Regions from separate parts of the Chryseobacterium sp. NFX27 genome, predicted to be linked through region 2. Evidence: riboswitches for the same ligand, from Rfam matches in the RefSeq annotation. Region 2 holds a riboswitch; the other holds the start of a gene.
The links. Region 2 has a riboswitch for S-adenosylmethionine ahead of J4Q03_RS10070 (TonB-dependent receptor plug domain-containing protein). Riboswitches for the same ligand answer to the same signal wherever they lie in the genome.

Region 1 (7,598 bases), on a different contig from region 2:
AGACCTGATCATCGGCCCATTCTTTAAATCCAATGTGATTGATGTTCTTGATTTTACCAGGAATCAGAAAATACCGGTTGTAGCACCTTTTGCCAACTCTCCTGAACTGTATAATTATAATAACCTGATTATTGTTGAAACCAATGACCAGACTTATGCAGACAAAATCGTTGAAGAAGTAAAAGCGGTGTACTCGGATCAGAAAATATATGTAGTGGCTGACAGCAAAAAAGAAATTGCCAACTACATTAAAGGAGGACTTGAAAAAGCGGTTAAAAATCCAAATATAATTGTCGTGAATTCTCCTGCAGAAATTCAGTTGGACCAAAATATGATGACAGGACAATCTGCTCCGGTTATTGCCATTCTTGCCAGCGATAACGATGCCACCGGAGAAGCTTTTGCCAATAAAACAATTGCCCTTTCCAAAGAAGTTCAGGGAGTAAAAGCATTCAGTATGTACTATTCTCCTGTTTTTGAGAAGAAAGTAGATGATCTGAGCCAGGCAAGCCTTGTATACCTGATGGACAGAAAGATCAATGCAGAAGGTAGCTTTGAGAAAGAAATCTTAGCTGCTTATAAAAGCAAATACTGCAAAACACCTCCAAAATACGCAATCGTAGGTTTTGATGTTGTGAATGACATGCTGACCAGAGAAAATAAAAAAGGAGAAATCTTTAAACAGATGAATAAAGTTCAGACCCAGCTTGCTACCAAGTTTGAATTTGTAAAGTCTAAAGCAAACGGAGCTTACGTAAATACCGGATACCGTGTGATAAGATTAGTTCCTTAACCGATTTATGCCTTTTTAAAAGGATATTTTTAACATTATCTTTATATTTGCATAATATTTAATTCAATACATGAAAGCACTTGTATTTCCTGGGCAGGGTTCTCAGTTCGTAGGAATGGGAAAAGAATTGTACGATTCTAGAAAAGACATTAAGGACTTAATGGAATCTGCCAATGAAATTTTAGGTTTTGATATTCTTACCTTGATGTTCAACGGTACGGATGAAGATCTTAAGAAAACAGAGGTTACCCAACCTTCAATCTTTATACATTCAGTAGCTGCTTTAAAAGCAGTGAACGGTCTTGGAGCCGAAATGGTTGCAGGACATTCTTTAGGAGAATTTTCAGCTTTAGTAGCCAACGGAGTTTTATCCTTTGATGACGGTCTGAAACTGGTATTCGAAAGAGCAAAAGCAATGCAGGAAGCCTGTGATGCCAATCCGAGTTCTATGGCTGCGATTTTAGGTCTTGAAGATGCTAAAGTTGAAGAGATCTGTGCACAGATCAGCGGTATCGTGGTACCTGCCAATTACAACTGTCCCGGACAATTGGTTATTTCAGGAGAAACACCTGCAGTAGAAGAAGCCTGCATAAAGCTTAAAGAAGCAGGTGCAAAAAGAGCATTGCTGCTACCTGTAAACGGAGCATTCCATTCTCCATTGATGCAGCCGGCGCAGGAAAGACTGGCAGCTGCGATTGAAACAACAAAATTCAGAAAAGCAACTATTCCGGTATACCAGAATATCACCACTACAGCCGTGACCAATCCTGAAGAGATCAAACAAAATCTGATCGCTCAGCTTACAGGTCCTGTAAAATGGACACAGTCTGTTCAGAATATGATCAAAGACGGTGCCTCTAATTTTGTAGAAGTGGGTCCTGGAAAAACCCTTCAGGGACTGATCAAGAAAATTGACGGTTCTGTAGATGTTGCTTCTGCAATCTAATTAAAAGAATATGAGCGAAATATTTTCACCGGGAAAGCTTATGCTTACTTCAGAATATTTCGCGATAGACGGAGCTCTTGTCCTGGCGGTACCTACCAAGCTTGGACAAGAGTTTTTTTTTGATGAAAAAGAGGATGAAAGATCCCTGGTTTTCTGGGAAGCCCATCATCAGAACAAATTGTGGCTAAAGGCTGTCATTGATTATAAAAGCTGGCAGATCCTCGAAACCAATATTCCCTCAAGCGCTGCATTTATTCTAAATACTTTAAAAAATGTTCAGCAGCTTTCTAAATTCAAATTCAAGAATAATTATACTTACCATCTGAAGACCAATCTTCAGTTTCCTGCTGATTACGGACTTGGGAGCAGTTCTACTTTAATGACAAATCTTGCAGAATGGGCGGATATTGATCCTTTCCATCTCAACAGCATAAGTCTGGGCGGAAGCGGTTATGATATTGCGGTTGCCAAGGAGAAATCTGCCGTTCTTTTCAGAAGTAAACCCCAAATCAGTTATGAGAAAGCAGACTTTAACCCACCGTTCAAAAATGAGCTGATTTTTATTCATTTAAATCAGAAGCAGGACAGCCGGGAAGGAATCAGTTTTTACAAGTCGAAACCAAAGTCTCAAATCCTTATTGATGAATTTTCGGATATCACAAAGAAAGTTTTGTTATGCAGGGAATTGGAAAATTTTTCTCAACTGATGATGATTCATGAGCAGAAAATATCAAAATTCCTTGAAATACCCACAGTTAAAGACAGGTTTTTCTCAGACTGTCCCGTTTTTGTCAAAAGTTTGGGAGCCTGGGGTGGAGATTTTGTGATGAGTGCCAAATTTCACGGCTATAAGGACTATTTTTGGGGAAAAGGTTTCAAGACTGTTTTTGAATGGTCTGATATAATTAATTTATAATCAGTAATTTACAATCCCGTTTTTTTATTTGTCATTCTGACTTATATCATTATATTTAAACCACCTTTAACAAATAATTAATATTAATTTTGTTGAGCCCAATAAAGAAATAGAAAATATAAGTAAAATGAAACACGCTAAAATCATCCAGGATTTAGAAAAATTAGGGATTAAAGGAAATTATGAAGTCGTCTATAACCCATCTTACGAAGAGTTATATCAGGCGGAGATAGCTCCTGAAAATCAAGGCTTTGAGAAAGCTGAGCTTACGGAATCTGGTGCAGTATCAGTAAAAACCGGAATTTTCACGGGTCGTTCACCTAAAGACAGATATATAGTTCAGGATGATGTTACGAGAGACACAATTTTCTGGGATGGGAAAGTAAACCTTCCTACTACAGCAGAAAATTTTGATTCTTGTAAAGGATTAGTGCTGAACCAGCTTTCTGAAGCTAAAAAAATCTATGTTGTTGATGCTTTTTGTGGTACCAATACAGATACCAGATTAAAAGTAAGGTTTATTGTAGAAGTAGCGTGGCAGGCGCATTTCGTTACTAATATGTTTATCCGTCCGTCTCACTATGAGCTTGAAAACTTCGGAGAGCCTGATTTCACTGTGATCAATGGTTCTAAAACAACCAATCCAAACTGGGAAGCTCAGGGACTGAATTCTGAAAACTTCATTATGTTTAATCTTACTGAAAAACTACAGATCATCGGAGGTACATGGTACGGAGGTGAAATGAAGAAAGGTATGTTTGCCATGATGAACTATTACCTTCCATTGAAAGGAATGGCTTCTATGCACTGTTCAGCCAACGTAGGTGAAGAGGGCGATGTAGCTCTTTTCTTCGGTCTTTCCGGAACTGGAAAAACAACTTTATCTGCAGATCCTAAGAGATTCCTGATCGGTGACGATGAGCACGGTTGGGATAATAATGGTGTATTCAACTATGAAGGAGGATGTTATGCTAAAGTGATTGACCTTTCGGCAGAAAAAGAGCCGGATATCTTCAGAGCGATCAAAAGAGATGCGCTTCTTGAAAATGTAGTGGTAAATAATGGAATTGCTGATTATACTGACGGTTCTATCACTGAAAATACAAGAGTATCTTACCCAATTTACCATATCAATAAGATTGTTCTTCCTTCTAAAGCAGGACATGCTAAGAAGATTGTTTATCTTTCTGCTGATGCATTCGGGGTATTGCCTCCGGTTTCTATTTTAGATGAAAACCAGGCACAATACCACTTCCTTTGTGGATATACTTCCAAATTAGCCGGTACAGAAAGAGGAATCACTGAACCGGAACCATCTTTCTCTCCTGCATTCGGAGAGGCATTTCTTACCCTTCACCCGACAATGTATTCTAAAACACTGATCGGTAAAATGAAAGAGCATGGGGCGAAAGCTTATTTAGTAAATACCGGATGGAACGGAACGGGAAAAAGAATTTCTCTGAAAGATACGAGAGCAATTATTGATGCAATCATTGACGGTTCTATTGAAAACGCTCCTAAAACTCACATTCCAATCATGAACCTTGAAATTCCTACACAGCTTCCGAATGTTTCCGAAGGAATCTTAGATCCGAGAGAAACCTACAGCAGTGCTTCAGAATGGGAAGAAAAAGCAAGAGATCTTGCTGCAAGATATATTAAAAACTTTGAGCAGTACTGCGGTACTGAAGAAGGGAAGAAATTAGTTTCTTCAGGACCTCAGCTTCAGCAGCAGACTACCTAATACAACAAAAAGCCTCATCATTGATGAGGCTTTTTTTATATTTTAAATGTCGCAACTTCTCAGAATGATAATCATTGCCAATATGTTTTAAAACGAAACATTTAGTATTGGTATGTCATGCTGAGCGGAGTCGAAGCATTTTAGAACATTATAATATGGATTAGTTATCATTTCAAACTTATAATCGCCAATCTGTACCCATCCATTCCAAAGCCTGATAATACCGCATCTGTATTGGCGGCCGTTACAGATTTCTGACGGAATTCTTCTCTTTTATAAATGTTACTGATATGAACTTCGATTTTCGGCTTACGTATATTCTTTAAACAGTCTGCAATAGCATATGAATAGTGGGTATATGCTCCAGGATTGATTACCAAAGCATCAAAATCATCTTCCTGAAGACGGTTTATAATCTCCCCTTCAATATTGGACTGGTAATAAACCAGTTCATGAGTAATAAATTCAGATTTTAGTTTTTCCAGACAGGTTTCCATAGATATACTTCCGTAGATCTCAGGTTCTCTTGTGCCTAAAAGATTCAGGTTGGGACCGTTAATAATTAAAACTTTCATTCTATAAATTTAAATAGTTTAGTTCTATTTTCGAACTTTTTTTTTCAGTTTTGGCTAATTACATTATATGTAATGATATTTATCATGTTTGGTTATTTCGTAATTGTGTAATTGTTTGATGCATGGGGTTTTAATTAATTTTTAAGTTAATTTTTGAAAATATTTCATAATAAATTTTAAAGTCTACTTGTTTTGTAGACTAATTGTTTTTAGATTTGCACTCATATTTCGATCGGCTTATAAAGAAAGATGGAGGGAACTGACCCTGTGAAATCTTAACAACCTGCCTCTGTGCAAGGTGTTACATTCAGCCTTTAAAGGAAAAATAAGCATTTGGTTAATCGTATTTATCGATGCCCTTTGCTGACTTTTCTGCAAAGGGTTAATTTTTAATATATGATAAATAAAATTGATTATGATTAGTAGAAATTTAATTAACTCTAAAATTTGGATTCCCCCGGTTGCTGTATTTTTCTTAGGAATTATCAGTACAAATGCACAGGAAGTAAAACCGAAAAAAGATACGATCAACGAAAAGGAAATCGATGAAGTGGTTGTAATTGCTTATGGTAAGGCAAAAAGGACAAGTTATACCGGTTCAGTAGCCACCATTTCCAGTGATAAAATCAATAACAGGCCCGTTACCAATATTACAAAAGCTCTGGAAGGGCAGGTTCCTGGAGTTCAGGCGGTAAGCGCTTCCGGACAGCCTGGTTCAACGGCTTCCGTAAGAATAAGGGGAGTGGGGTCTATCAGTGCTTCCAGTGATCCTCTTTATGTGGTAGACGGGATTCCGTTTGACGGGAATATCAACTCCATCAGTCCGAATGATATAGAATCCATCAGTGTTCTGAAAGATGCTACAGCCAGCTCATTATACGGTTCAAGAGGAGCTAACGGGATTATTATCATTACAACGAAATCCGGTAAAAAAGGAGAATCGAGAGTAAATTTTAACATCAGTCAGGGATTTTCCAGCAGAGCCGTAAAAGATTATAAACAGGTAAGTACCGATGAATATTTCCAGCTGTATTGGGAAGCGTTGAGAAACGGATACAAATCCGGACAGATATCTTCTGAACAGGCCGGACAAATGGCAAGCAATAATCTGGTGAATGCTCTGGGAATAAATCCTTATGGAACCGGATTCCCAAATCCTGTAGGAACAGACGGAAAGCTTCTGCCGGGAGCAAAAGCTTTATGGAATGATGACTGGCGGGATATTCTTCAAAGGACAGCCTCCAGAAGTCAGGTTGATTTTGATATCAGCGGAGGCAGCGAAAAAAGCAATTATTTCTTTTCATTAGGGTATCTTGATGATAAGGGAATTGCCATAGAGTCTGGTTTTCAAAAATTTGCGACCAGGTTGAAGATCAACTCCGAGGTTAAGAAATGGCTGAATGCAGGTGTGAATTTAAGTTATACCAACAGTATCCAGAATGCACCGCCATCTTCAGATTCAAGAGCCGATAATATCATTAATGCAGCCAGGGTAATTCCGTCATTTTATCCATATTATGAAAGAAATGCGGACGGAAGTTATGTTCTGAATGCAGAGGGAAATAGAGTTTATGATTTTGGAAAATACAGGCCTACAAGTGCATTGCAGAATCAAAATGCTGCGGCAACGCTTCCTTTAGACAAGAATGAAAATAAAGAAGACAACTTCTCGGGAAAAGGATTTTTAGATTTTACTTTCCTACCGGAATTAAAATTTAAAACCAGCTTTTCAGTTGATCTTTTGAATTATAACGGTCATTACTATTCCAATCCGCTTGTTGGAGAAGGAAGTGAGATTGGCGGTTCTGTAACGAGATCAAACAGCAGGACGCTTTCCTATACAACCAGTAATATTCTGACTTTTGACAAGAAATTCGGAAAACATCATCTGAATGTTTTAGCAGGGCAGGAATTTTATAAATATGATTACCAGACGATATCCGGTTCCAGAAGCCAGTTTTCTCTTCCTTACTATTACGAGCCTGATGCAGCTGCATTGTTAGGAAGCTTCAGTGGAAACAGCGACAAATTTTCTTTGTTGAGTTTCCTGGGTAGAGCGGAATATGATTTTAAAAATACGTACTTTCTGTCAGTATCTGGAAGGGCGGACGGATCTTCAAGATTCTTTGCCGATAACCGATGGGGGAAATTCTGGTCAGTAGGAGGTTCATGGAAGGTTTCAAATGAAAATTTCATTAAAGATTTAAATGTCTTTAATCAGCTTACATTAAGGGCGAGTTATGGCGGCCAGGGGAATGATAAATTAAGAAGGCCCAACGGATCTTCACTTTATTATGCTTATCAGGAATTGTATAAATTCTATAATAATCTTGGTGAACCGGGAACTGTTCTTGAAAAAGTACAGACCAATGATGTGAAATGGGAAACCAATCTTAATTTAAATGTAGGCCTTGAGTTTGCCATTCTTAATAACAGGGTGAAAGGTAATGTAGAATATTTTAAACGAAAAAGCCAGGACCTTCTGTTTAATATGCCGGTTGCCCCATCCCTTGGAATCAGTGATTTTCCGTTTAATGTCGGGACGATACAGAATACAGGCTTTGAATTCTCATTGTTCACAACCCCCATTAAGAATGATAATTTCCAGTGGAATGTGGATGTCA
Region 2 (7,598 bases):
TTCTATGATCTGTTACCCTTCCCTGAGGGTAATTGTAAGTTTTGATCTTTGCGGAACGGTCACCTGTAGAAACCATTGATTTACGTTGTGCTGCAATATCGCCCTGAACTTTCTGTAATTCGATATCGTATAGTTTGGTTCTTAGCATTTCCATTGCCAGTTCACGGTTAGCCAGCTGAGAACGCGCCTGTTGACAAACAACCACCATACCTGAAGGCTTGTGAGTAAGCTGTACTTTGGTTTCCACCTTGTTAACGTTCTGTCCACCGGCACCTCCTGAACGGGATGTCTGCATTTCAATATCTGCAGGATTCAGTTCAAAATCTACTTCTTCAGCTTCCGGCAGCACGGCAATTGTGATCGCAGATGTATGAACTCTTCCCTGAGATTCTGTTTCAGGAACACGCTGTACACGGTGAACTCCGGATTCGAATTTCATGATTCCGTAAACACCCTCCCCTTCCACTTTCATGATCAGCTCTTTGTACCCTTTTGCCGCTTCATTGGAGTCCGTTACTTCATGTTTCCATCCTTTTGTCTTGAAGTACATGCTATACATTCTGTAGATATCTTCCACAAAAATAGCCGCTTCATCTCCTCCTGTTCCGGCACGTAATTCTACAATGATATTTTTATCATCGGCCGGGTCTTTAGGAATCAACAGAACTTTTAATTCTTCCTCTAAGCCTGGAATTTTAGCCTGTGCTTCCAGTTTTTCCTCTTTGGCAAGATCTACAAGATCTCTGTCTGATCCGTCAGCGATGATCTCATCAGATTCTTCAATGGCATCCAGGGCACCTTTATACTGGTCGTACACTCTTACAATCTTTCCTAAATCACTGTATTCTTTGTTCAGAGAAGAATATTTTTTTTGATCTGAAATGATATCAGGCTGTATAATAAGGTCGGCAACCTCATTATATCTTTGTTTAATAGCTTCTAGTTTTGGAATTAATGATTTAGACATTCTGCAATTTTTGAGAGTGCAAAGATAAGAATTTATTAATTCAAATTAAAATTCCTTTAGCCTGCCCGATTCACATAATTTTTTGAAACATTAAGGTTTATGGAGTTTTTAGAACGAACAGAATATTTTCTTTATTATGGTTTTTTAAAAAATTTCCTATCAATTACATATAAAACCAGCCCAAAGGCTACAATTCCAAGCCCTATAATACTTTCTTTGGGATTATGGACAAGTGTAAAATAAAGAATATATAGACTGAAAAGCAGAAAGACTGCCGGGAAAATGTAAAAAATATTGGATTTAAATATCTTCCGCTGATCTTTTTTAAGAAAGAAAACAGTTGAAATGGAAAGACTGGCAAACAGCTGAAGAATAAAAGCCGTATATACAAAGATCTCTTTAAAGCTTCCTGTCAGGATGATCACTGAAGCTATCACAGCATGTACAAAGATCGCTCTTACCGGAATTCCTTTTTTGTTATTGACAGCAAGTGATCTCCACAAATGATTTTCTTTTGCAAAAGCCTGTGTAAGCCTTGAGCCTACCCACAAATAGCCACTGATCGTAGCAATAAGCTGTAAGGCAATAAAAACATTGACGATTTTTCCAAAACCGGTGCCCAACATATTCCCTGCAGCTTCTCCCATCACATCTTCTTTTCCGGCCAATTGGTTTACGGGCGCATGTTTCAGCATGATAAAATTGACGAGCAGATAACTTACTGTGACAAAAACAGTTCCCACAATTAAAGCTTTAGGAAGGTTTCTCTGAACGTCCTTTATTTCTCCTGCAATATAAGATGCAGAATTCCAGCCGGTATAGGAATAGGTGACAAACACCAGCGATGTTGCAAAAGCCGGGAGCATGATCTCATTCTGCCAGCTGTCAGTAAATTTCAGACTGTTTCCTGCCTCAGATCCTGAAAGCACAACGCCAAGAATCACCAGAACAATAATAAAAGCAATTTTGATAAAGGTGAAAAAATTATGAAACCTGCTTGATGTTTTGAGACTGAACGATAAGCTCGCTGCTACAAGAAAGATGAAGCCTATGGCAAAACCGTTTCCAAAAGTATAGTTAAACGCTGACAGGTATTTTGACATTGCCAGTGCCGCCAGAGCCACAGGAGCCGAAAACCCAATAATCAGAGAGATCCAGCTTACCAGATAACCAAATATCGGATGATAGGTTTCTTTAAGGTAAATATAATCTCCCCCGTTGCCTTTAAAATGGGATCCCAGCTCGGCATAGCAAAATGCTCCGAACAGGGCGAGAATTCCGCCGATGATCCACAACAGGAAAATGCTGTAGGTATTGGTAATATCAGACAGCTGAAAGCCTAATGTGGTGAATATTCCTGTCCCAATCATATTGGAGACAACGATGGCGGCAGCCGTTTTCCAGCCGATCTGGTGTGTAGCAGTACTCATTTAGCAGTTAAAAATTAAAATTAAGTCTTCCGAAGAAATAATTCCCCAGCGTTCCCATCTGAACCGGCGCATATTTAAATACTCCATAATAGGAATTTTCATAGATCTGAAGGTCCGGAAACACATCAAAAGCATTATTGGCTCCTATGGTGAGATTTATATTTTTTGTTATATCATAGCCTACACTCACATCGGTAACCACTTTAGGAGAGAACTTCTGAACCTTTCCAAACGGATGCCCATCTCTTATGACCTGACCAAAATACGTATTTCTCACCATGAAATTGAAATTTCCAATCGCATAATTCAACCCTAATGAAGCTTTTGTCTTAGGAGAAAGGGTTTCAATGATATTAATCTGGTCCGGCCCGAAGAATTCATCCTGGGAAGGCACTAAGTTTTCGGGAAAATGGAAATCTGTGATCTTAGTTTCCGTATAATTTCCCGCCAGATTGATATTTAAATTTCCTCCACCCAGTTTCCAATCGTAGGTAATGACTACATCCACTCCTTTTGTCTCTGTATCTATGGCATTGGCAAAAAATCTTCCGCTTTCTACATTGTACTGAGCCAGTCTTGGATCTTCGATATTGCTGGTGATCACAATTCTGTCTTTTACCCTGATCCAATATCCGTCAACGGTTATAAAAAGTCTGCTGGCAGGCTTCAGAGTAAATCCAGCACTGGCATTGACCGATGTTTCCTGCTTTAACTGATCAAATCCGAGCACTCCGGCTGCGTCACTGTCGTTCCTGAAAATCCCTTTGGTGACAATTCCGGATCCTGAAGTGGAGATATCGGCATAGGAATTATTAAAATACTGCTGCTGAAGTGATGGAGCCCTGAAACCGCTTCCCACAGATGCCCGTACTGCATAATCTTTTACAAATTCATACCTCATAGCTAGTTTTCCATTCAGTGTATTTCCAAAATCTGAATAATTTTCAAATCTTCCTGCCAGATCTATATTCAGTTTTTTAGCGATATCATAAGAAACATCAGCATATACCGCTGTTGAGTGCCTGGATTTCTTTAGCGCATTGTCCGGCGAAAAGCCAATAAATGATTGTGACCCGCCATTTCCTTGCACTGTGGAACCCGGAACTGCAGGATTTCCATTGATATCATACCGGGTGTAAGAAGCTTCATCTCCCGGTTTGATCTCGTACTGCTCAAAACGGAATTCTCCTCCAAATGCTATATTAAACTGATTCAGATTTTTAGAAACATCAAGATTCACCGTATTCTGAAGAAAGCTGTGTGCTCCTGCATAAAAGCCCGTTGGAGATTTTGCTCCTAGAGATGCGTTATTCGTATGGTCTACATTATAATTGAAGGTATTGCTTCCAAATGTATTGCTAATGTCAAGCAACCAGTTATTGACATTATATTTTGCTCCAACAGCATAAGAAAAGTCGTAAACCTGTGAGTTTAAAGAGGCCTGAAACCCGTTTGGATAGATAGAGGAAACCACATTATCTTTTTCTCCGGGCAGCCTTCTGAATCCAAAGCCCTTTCCTTCTTTAATGCTGAAACCTCCGAAAGAATACAGCTTAAAGCTTTCACTTAAAGGATATTCGGAATTAAAAAACAATTGGGCCTGTCTGATCTGGGCATCTCCGATCTGAAAATTAAAGTCATTCCGGGTGAGACCTCTTTCTCTAATAATCTGGTCATCCGCAGCTCTGGCTGCGATAGGATCATTGGCAAATTCATAGGCAAAATTGTCTCCGAAAATATCCAGATCATGATTTTGGGTTCTTGTGGTCTTTCCCCTGTGGCTCAATTGCAGAGAAAGATTCACATAGCTGTCTTTTTTCCCAAGAGAAGATCCGTAATTGATTCCGGCCTGATAGGTTTCACCATCATTTCTTCCTGTAATTCCATAGGATGCCGATGCTGATGCTCCGATATCTTTTTTAAGAATAATATTGACAACTCCTGCAATGGCATCAGAACCATACTGTGCGGCGGCTCCGTCTCTCAGAACTTCTATTCTGTCTATAGCAATCACCGGAATCGTACTGAGATCTGTTCCTACAGATCCATTTCCAACGGTATTCTGATAATTGACCAATGAAGTCGTATGCCTTCTTTTTCCATTGATGAGTACCAAAACCTGATCCGGCCCCATTCCTCTTAGGGTAACAGGATCAATATGTTCTGTCCCGTCGGATGCCGACTGTCTTACAGAATTAAATGACGGGATCACATAATTCAGCAGATCCTGAACCGTCGTCTGCGGAGCAGATTTCTGCAGCTTTTCTATATTGATAACATCTACAGGAACCGGTGTTTCCAGTTTTGTTCTTTTAGCATTCCTGTTTCCTACGATAATTACATCTTCGATCTGATTTCCTTTTTCCTGCTCCTGTGCGTTCACCAAAACAGCTCCCAGGAGTATAACAGACAGGCTTAATTTTTTCATCTTTGTCCTCGTAAATTAATGATACAATAGTTCTACGGACCTCATCCGCAGACATAAAAGATTTCAAGAAATGGAATTGCTGTCAGAATATTGACTTTTCTCATCTTCCCCATACCGGGTTGGAATTAGCACCTTTACACTTTTTAGAGCCGTGCAGGTTGCTAAGGTTTCATAGGGCCAAATCCCTCCACCTTTCTTGATAAATCTACTGCAAAAGTAGACTAATATTTTTAATTGACAAAAGTAGATTTATATATTCTGTGCTGTCAATAAAAAAGAGGGACAATGTTTTATTGTCCCTCTTTTTTTTATTTAATAATCATCTTCTGAATGGCAGTACCGGTTTCAGACCGCAGGTGAACCAAATAGGTTCCCGGCGGATAATTCGTTTTCAATTCATAAGTTCCGCTTTCGGTATTTAATTGAATGGAATCCATTTTTTTACCGCTCATGTCAAAAATAACAATCTCTCCGTTTTTAGCTTTGTGATATATTAATTTTGCCACACCGTTTTTCACGGGATTATCTGCAATCTGAAGTGAGAGTTTATTGGCTGCATTCACATCAGATGCTGACAGTGCACCGGCATAATTTCCAAAAATCCTGAACTCTCCTGGCTGCAAGGTAATAGGAGCTGTTGTAGAAGCGATGTTAGAAACAGAATTATCCATCAGGTTCTGCCACTGTCCTGTGTAAGGAAAGTAAGGAACGACATTCTGAGATGCCGTGGTATAGTTCGCCAAAACTACCACATTTTTCACTCCCGTTATTGTATTGTCATACACATAAATCCTGGTAATCAATCCTTCAGGATCGTTGGTAAGGTTATTGGATTCTACAGTATATGTTTTTGATTTGAAAACCGGATAGGTATTTCTGATATTGATAATTTTGGCCCAGGTATCATACACTGCTTTTCTGTTGGCGTTGGTATCATATCCTAAAGTAAAAGCAACAGGCTTTTCATCTGTTCTGCATCCGTTACTGATCGTACCGTCTGCACATCTGTTGATACTGAATTCATATCCCAGCTCTCCAAACTGCCAGATCATTTTCGGCCCCGGAATGGTAAAGAATGTTGCTCCGAAAGTTTTCATTCTTTCCAAAGCAGTGTTCAGATTGGTAACATTGTAACTTCCATTTACTGCTCCATAAGCAAGATTTTTAAACATTAATCTTTCTTCATCATGACTTTCCCCATAACCTACAGCATGCATATTGGTAAAGCCGTGAAGGCTGTGATTCATTCTGTCATAGCTGCTGTTTTCCTTGTAACCCATTGTGTTTTGGTTATAGGGTTCAGTCTGTTTATTCCAAAGCATCACTCCTTTTCCTTCTGCAATTCTATAATTAGCCCACTGCTGTTCTTCCGCATCGGTTCCCAAATGTTCAAAAATCATATAGGAATTCGGATCGATTCCCCACTGTTTGTCAGCATAATATTTAAGAACATCTACCCTGTCCTGCTGATATGCATTGGTACAGGCTTCATCATTGGCAGAGCAGTTTTGGGTAAATCCTTTTGTAAGGTCCCAACGGAATCCATCAATTTTATATTCAGTCAGCCATTGCTGTAAAGTCCTTTCAACATAATATTTAGTTGCTGCACTTGAATGATTGAAATCATTAAACACATTATAAGAATGTTTGGGTACCTGATTGAAGTAAGGATTATTGGCAGCAATATCTCCAAAACCATCTCCATCCGGATCAATATTCCAGAGTCTTACTAATGGCGAACGCCCTGTTGCATGGTTAAAAGCAACATCCAGAATTACTGCAATTCCATTCTGGTGACACAGATCAACAAATTCCTTGAATTTTTCAGGAGTTCCGTAAGCCTTGTCCAGTGCATAATGGAAAGATGTGTTGTAACCCCACGAAAGGTTCCCTTCAAATTCCATAATAGGAAGAAGCTCAATCGCATTAATATTTAAGTTCTTTAAATACGTTATCTTATTGATTAATGACTGCCAGTTTTTTTCCTGCGTGAAATCTCTCAGCAATAATTCATACACCACAAGATTTTCCTTGGCAGGTCTCTGAAAATTGGTCACCTGCCAGTTGTAAGGCGCCTGACCTGTTTTAAACATCGAAACTTCAAAATCCTGGCCTGCTGGAAATGCAGGTAGATTTGGATAAGTAGTTGCCGAAATCCACTGATCATCATAAGAGGAAAGAATCTGTGGAGAGAAAGGATCTGCCACTTTCTTCAAATCATTTGTTCTGTACTGAAAAGTATATAACTGCTGCGGAGTCAGTCCGTTCAGTTCAATCCAGTAAAGATCAGGATTGGTAGTATCTCTTTTCATTAAATAAGAGTCATTCACCGTCCAGTTATTAAAGCTTCCAATGACATGTACAAAGCTTTTATGAGGGGCATAAAGCGCAAGACCTACTTTTGTATTATCTGTAGGGTTATAATTAATTCCCTGTCTCATCCAGCCTGGAATTGCTTCTGAAACCACATTTCTTGGGACTTGCAGCATGAATGTGGCATTCTTTGAGTTTGAGTTGACATCTGTTGCAGTCAGTTCCATATTAGCATCCTGAGTTACTGTATAGCTATAACTGTATGATTGTGAAGGAGTAGACGTAGAATTGACAACTGTTCCGTTTGCTTTTAACTGAAAGGTTGTGGCAACATTGGTTGTCGCAGTAATATTGACTGAGTTTCCAACCGGAACCGTAGTCAGGCTATTTGCCGCCGGATTGGTTAAGTTTAAATTTAAAATCCCGACATTAACAAATATATCGGGTGAAGTCTGGTGAG

Region 1: another riboswitch for S-adenosylmethionine. It lies ahead of J4Q03_RS08355 (SusC/RagA family TonB-linked outer membrane protein); the one in region 2 lies ahead of J4Q03_RS10070 (TonB-dependent receptor plug domain-containing protein).

Annotation. Positions count from the first base shown of each region.
Region 1 covers NZ_JAGEKK010000006.1:39,273-46,870, reverse strand. The annotation lists gene J4Q03_RS08380 (LysM peptidoglycan-binding domain-containing protein) at 1-793, shown strand, start outside; gene fabD (ACP S-malonyltransferase) at 864-1,739, shown strand; gene J4Q03_RS08370 (GYDIA family GHMP kinase) at 1,750-2,655, shown strand; gene pckA (phosphoenolpyruvate carboxykinase (ATP)) at 2,783-4,399, shown strand; gene J4Q03_RS08360 (type II 3-dehydroquinate dehydratase) at 4,567-4,974, opposite strand; SAM riboswitch class I at 5,209-5,306, shown strand; gene J4Q03_RS08355 (SusC/RagA family TonB-linked outer membrane protein) at 5,390-7,598, shown strand, end outside.
Region 2 covers NZ_JAGEKK010000007.1:174,140-181,737, forward strand. The annotation lists gene prfA (peptide chain release factor 1) at 1-967, opposite strand, end outside; gene J4Q03_RS10065 (APC family permease) at 1,102-2,397, opposite strand; gene J4Q03_RS10070 (TonB-dependent receptor plug domain-containing protein) at 2,405-4,825, opposite strand; SAM riboswitch class I at 4,923-5,031, opposite strand; gene J4Q03_RS10075 (alpha-amylase family glycosyl hydrolase) at 5,134-7,598, opposite strand, start outside.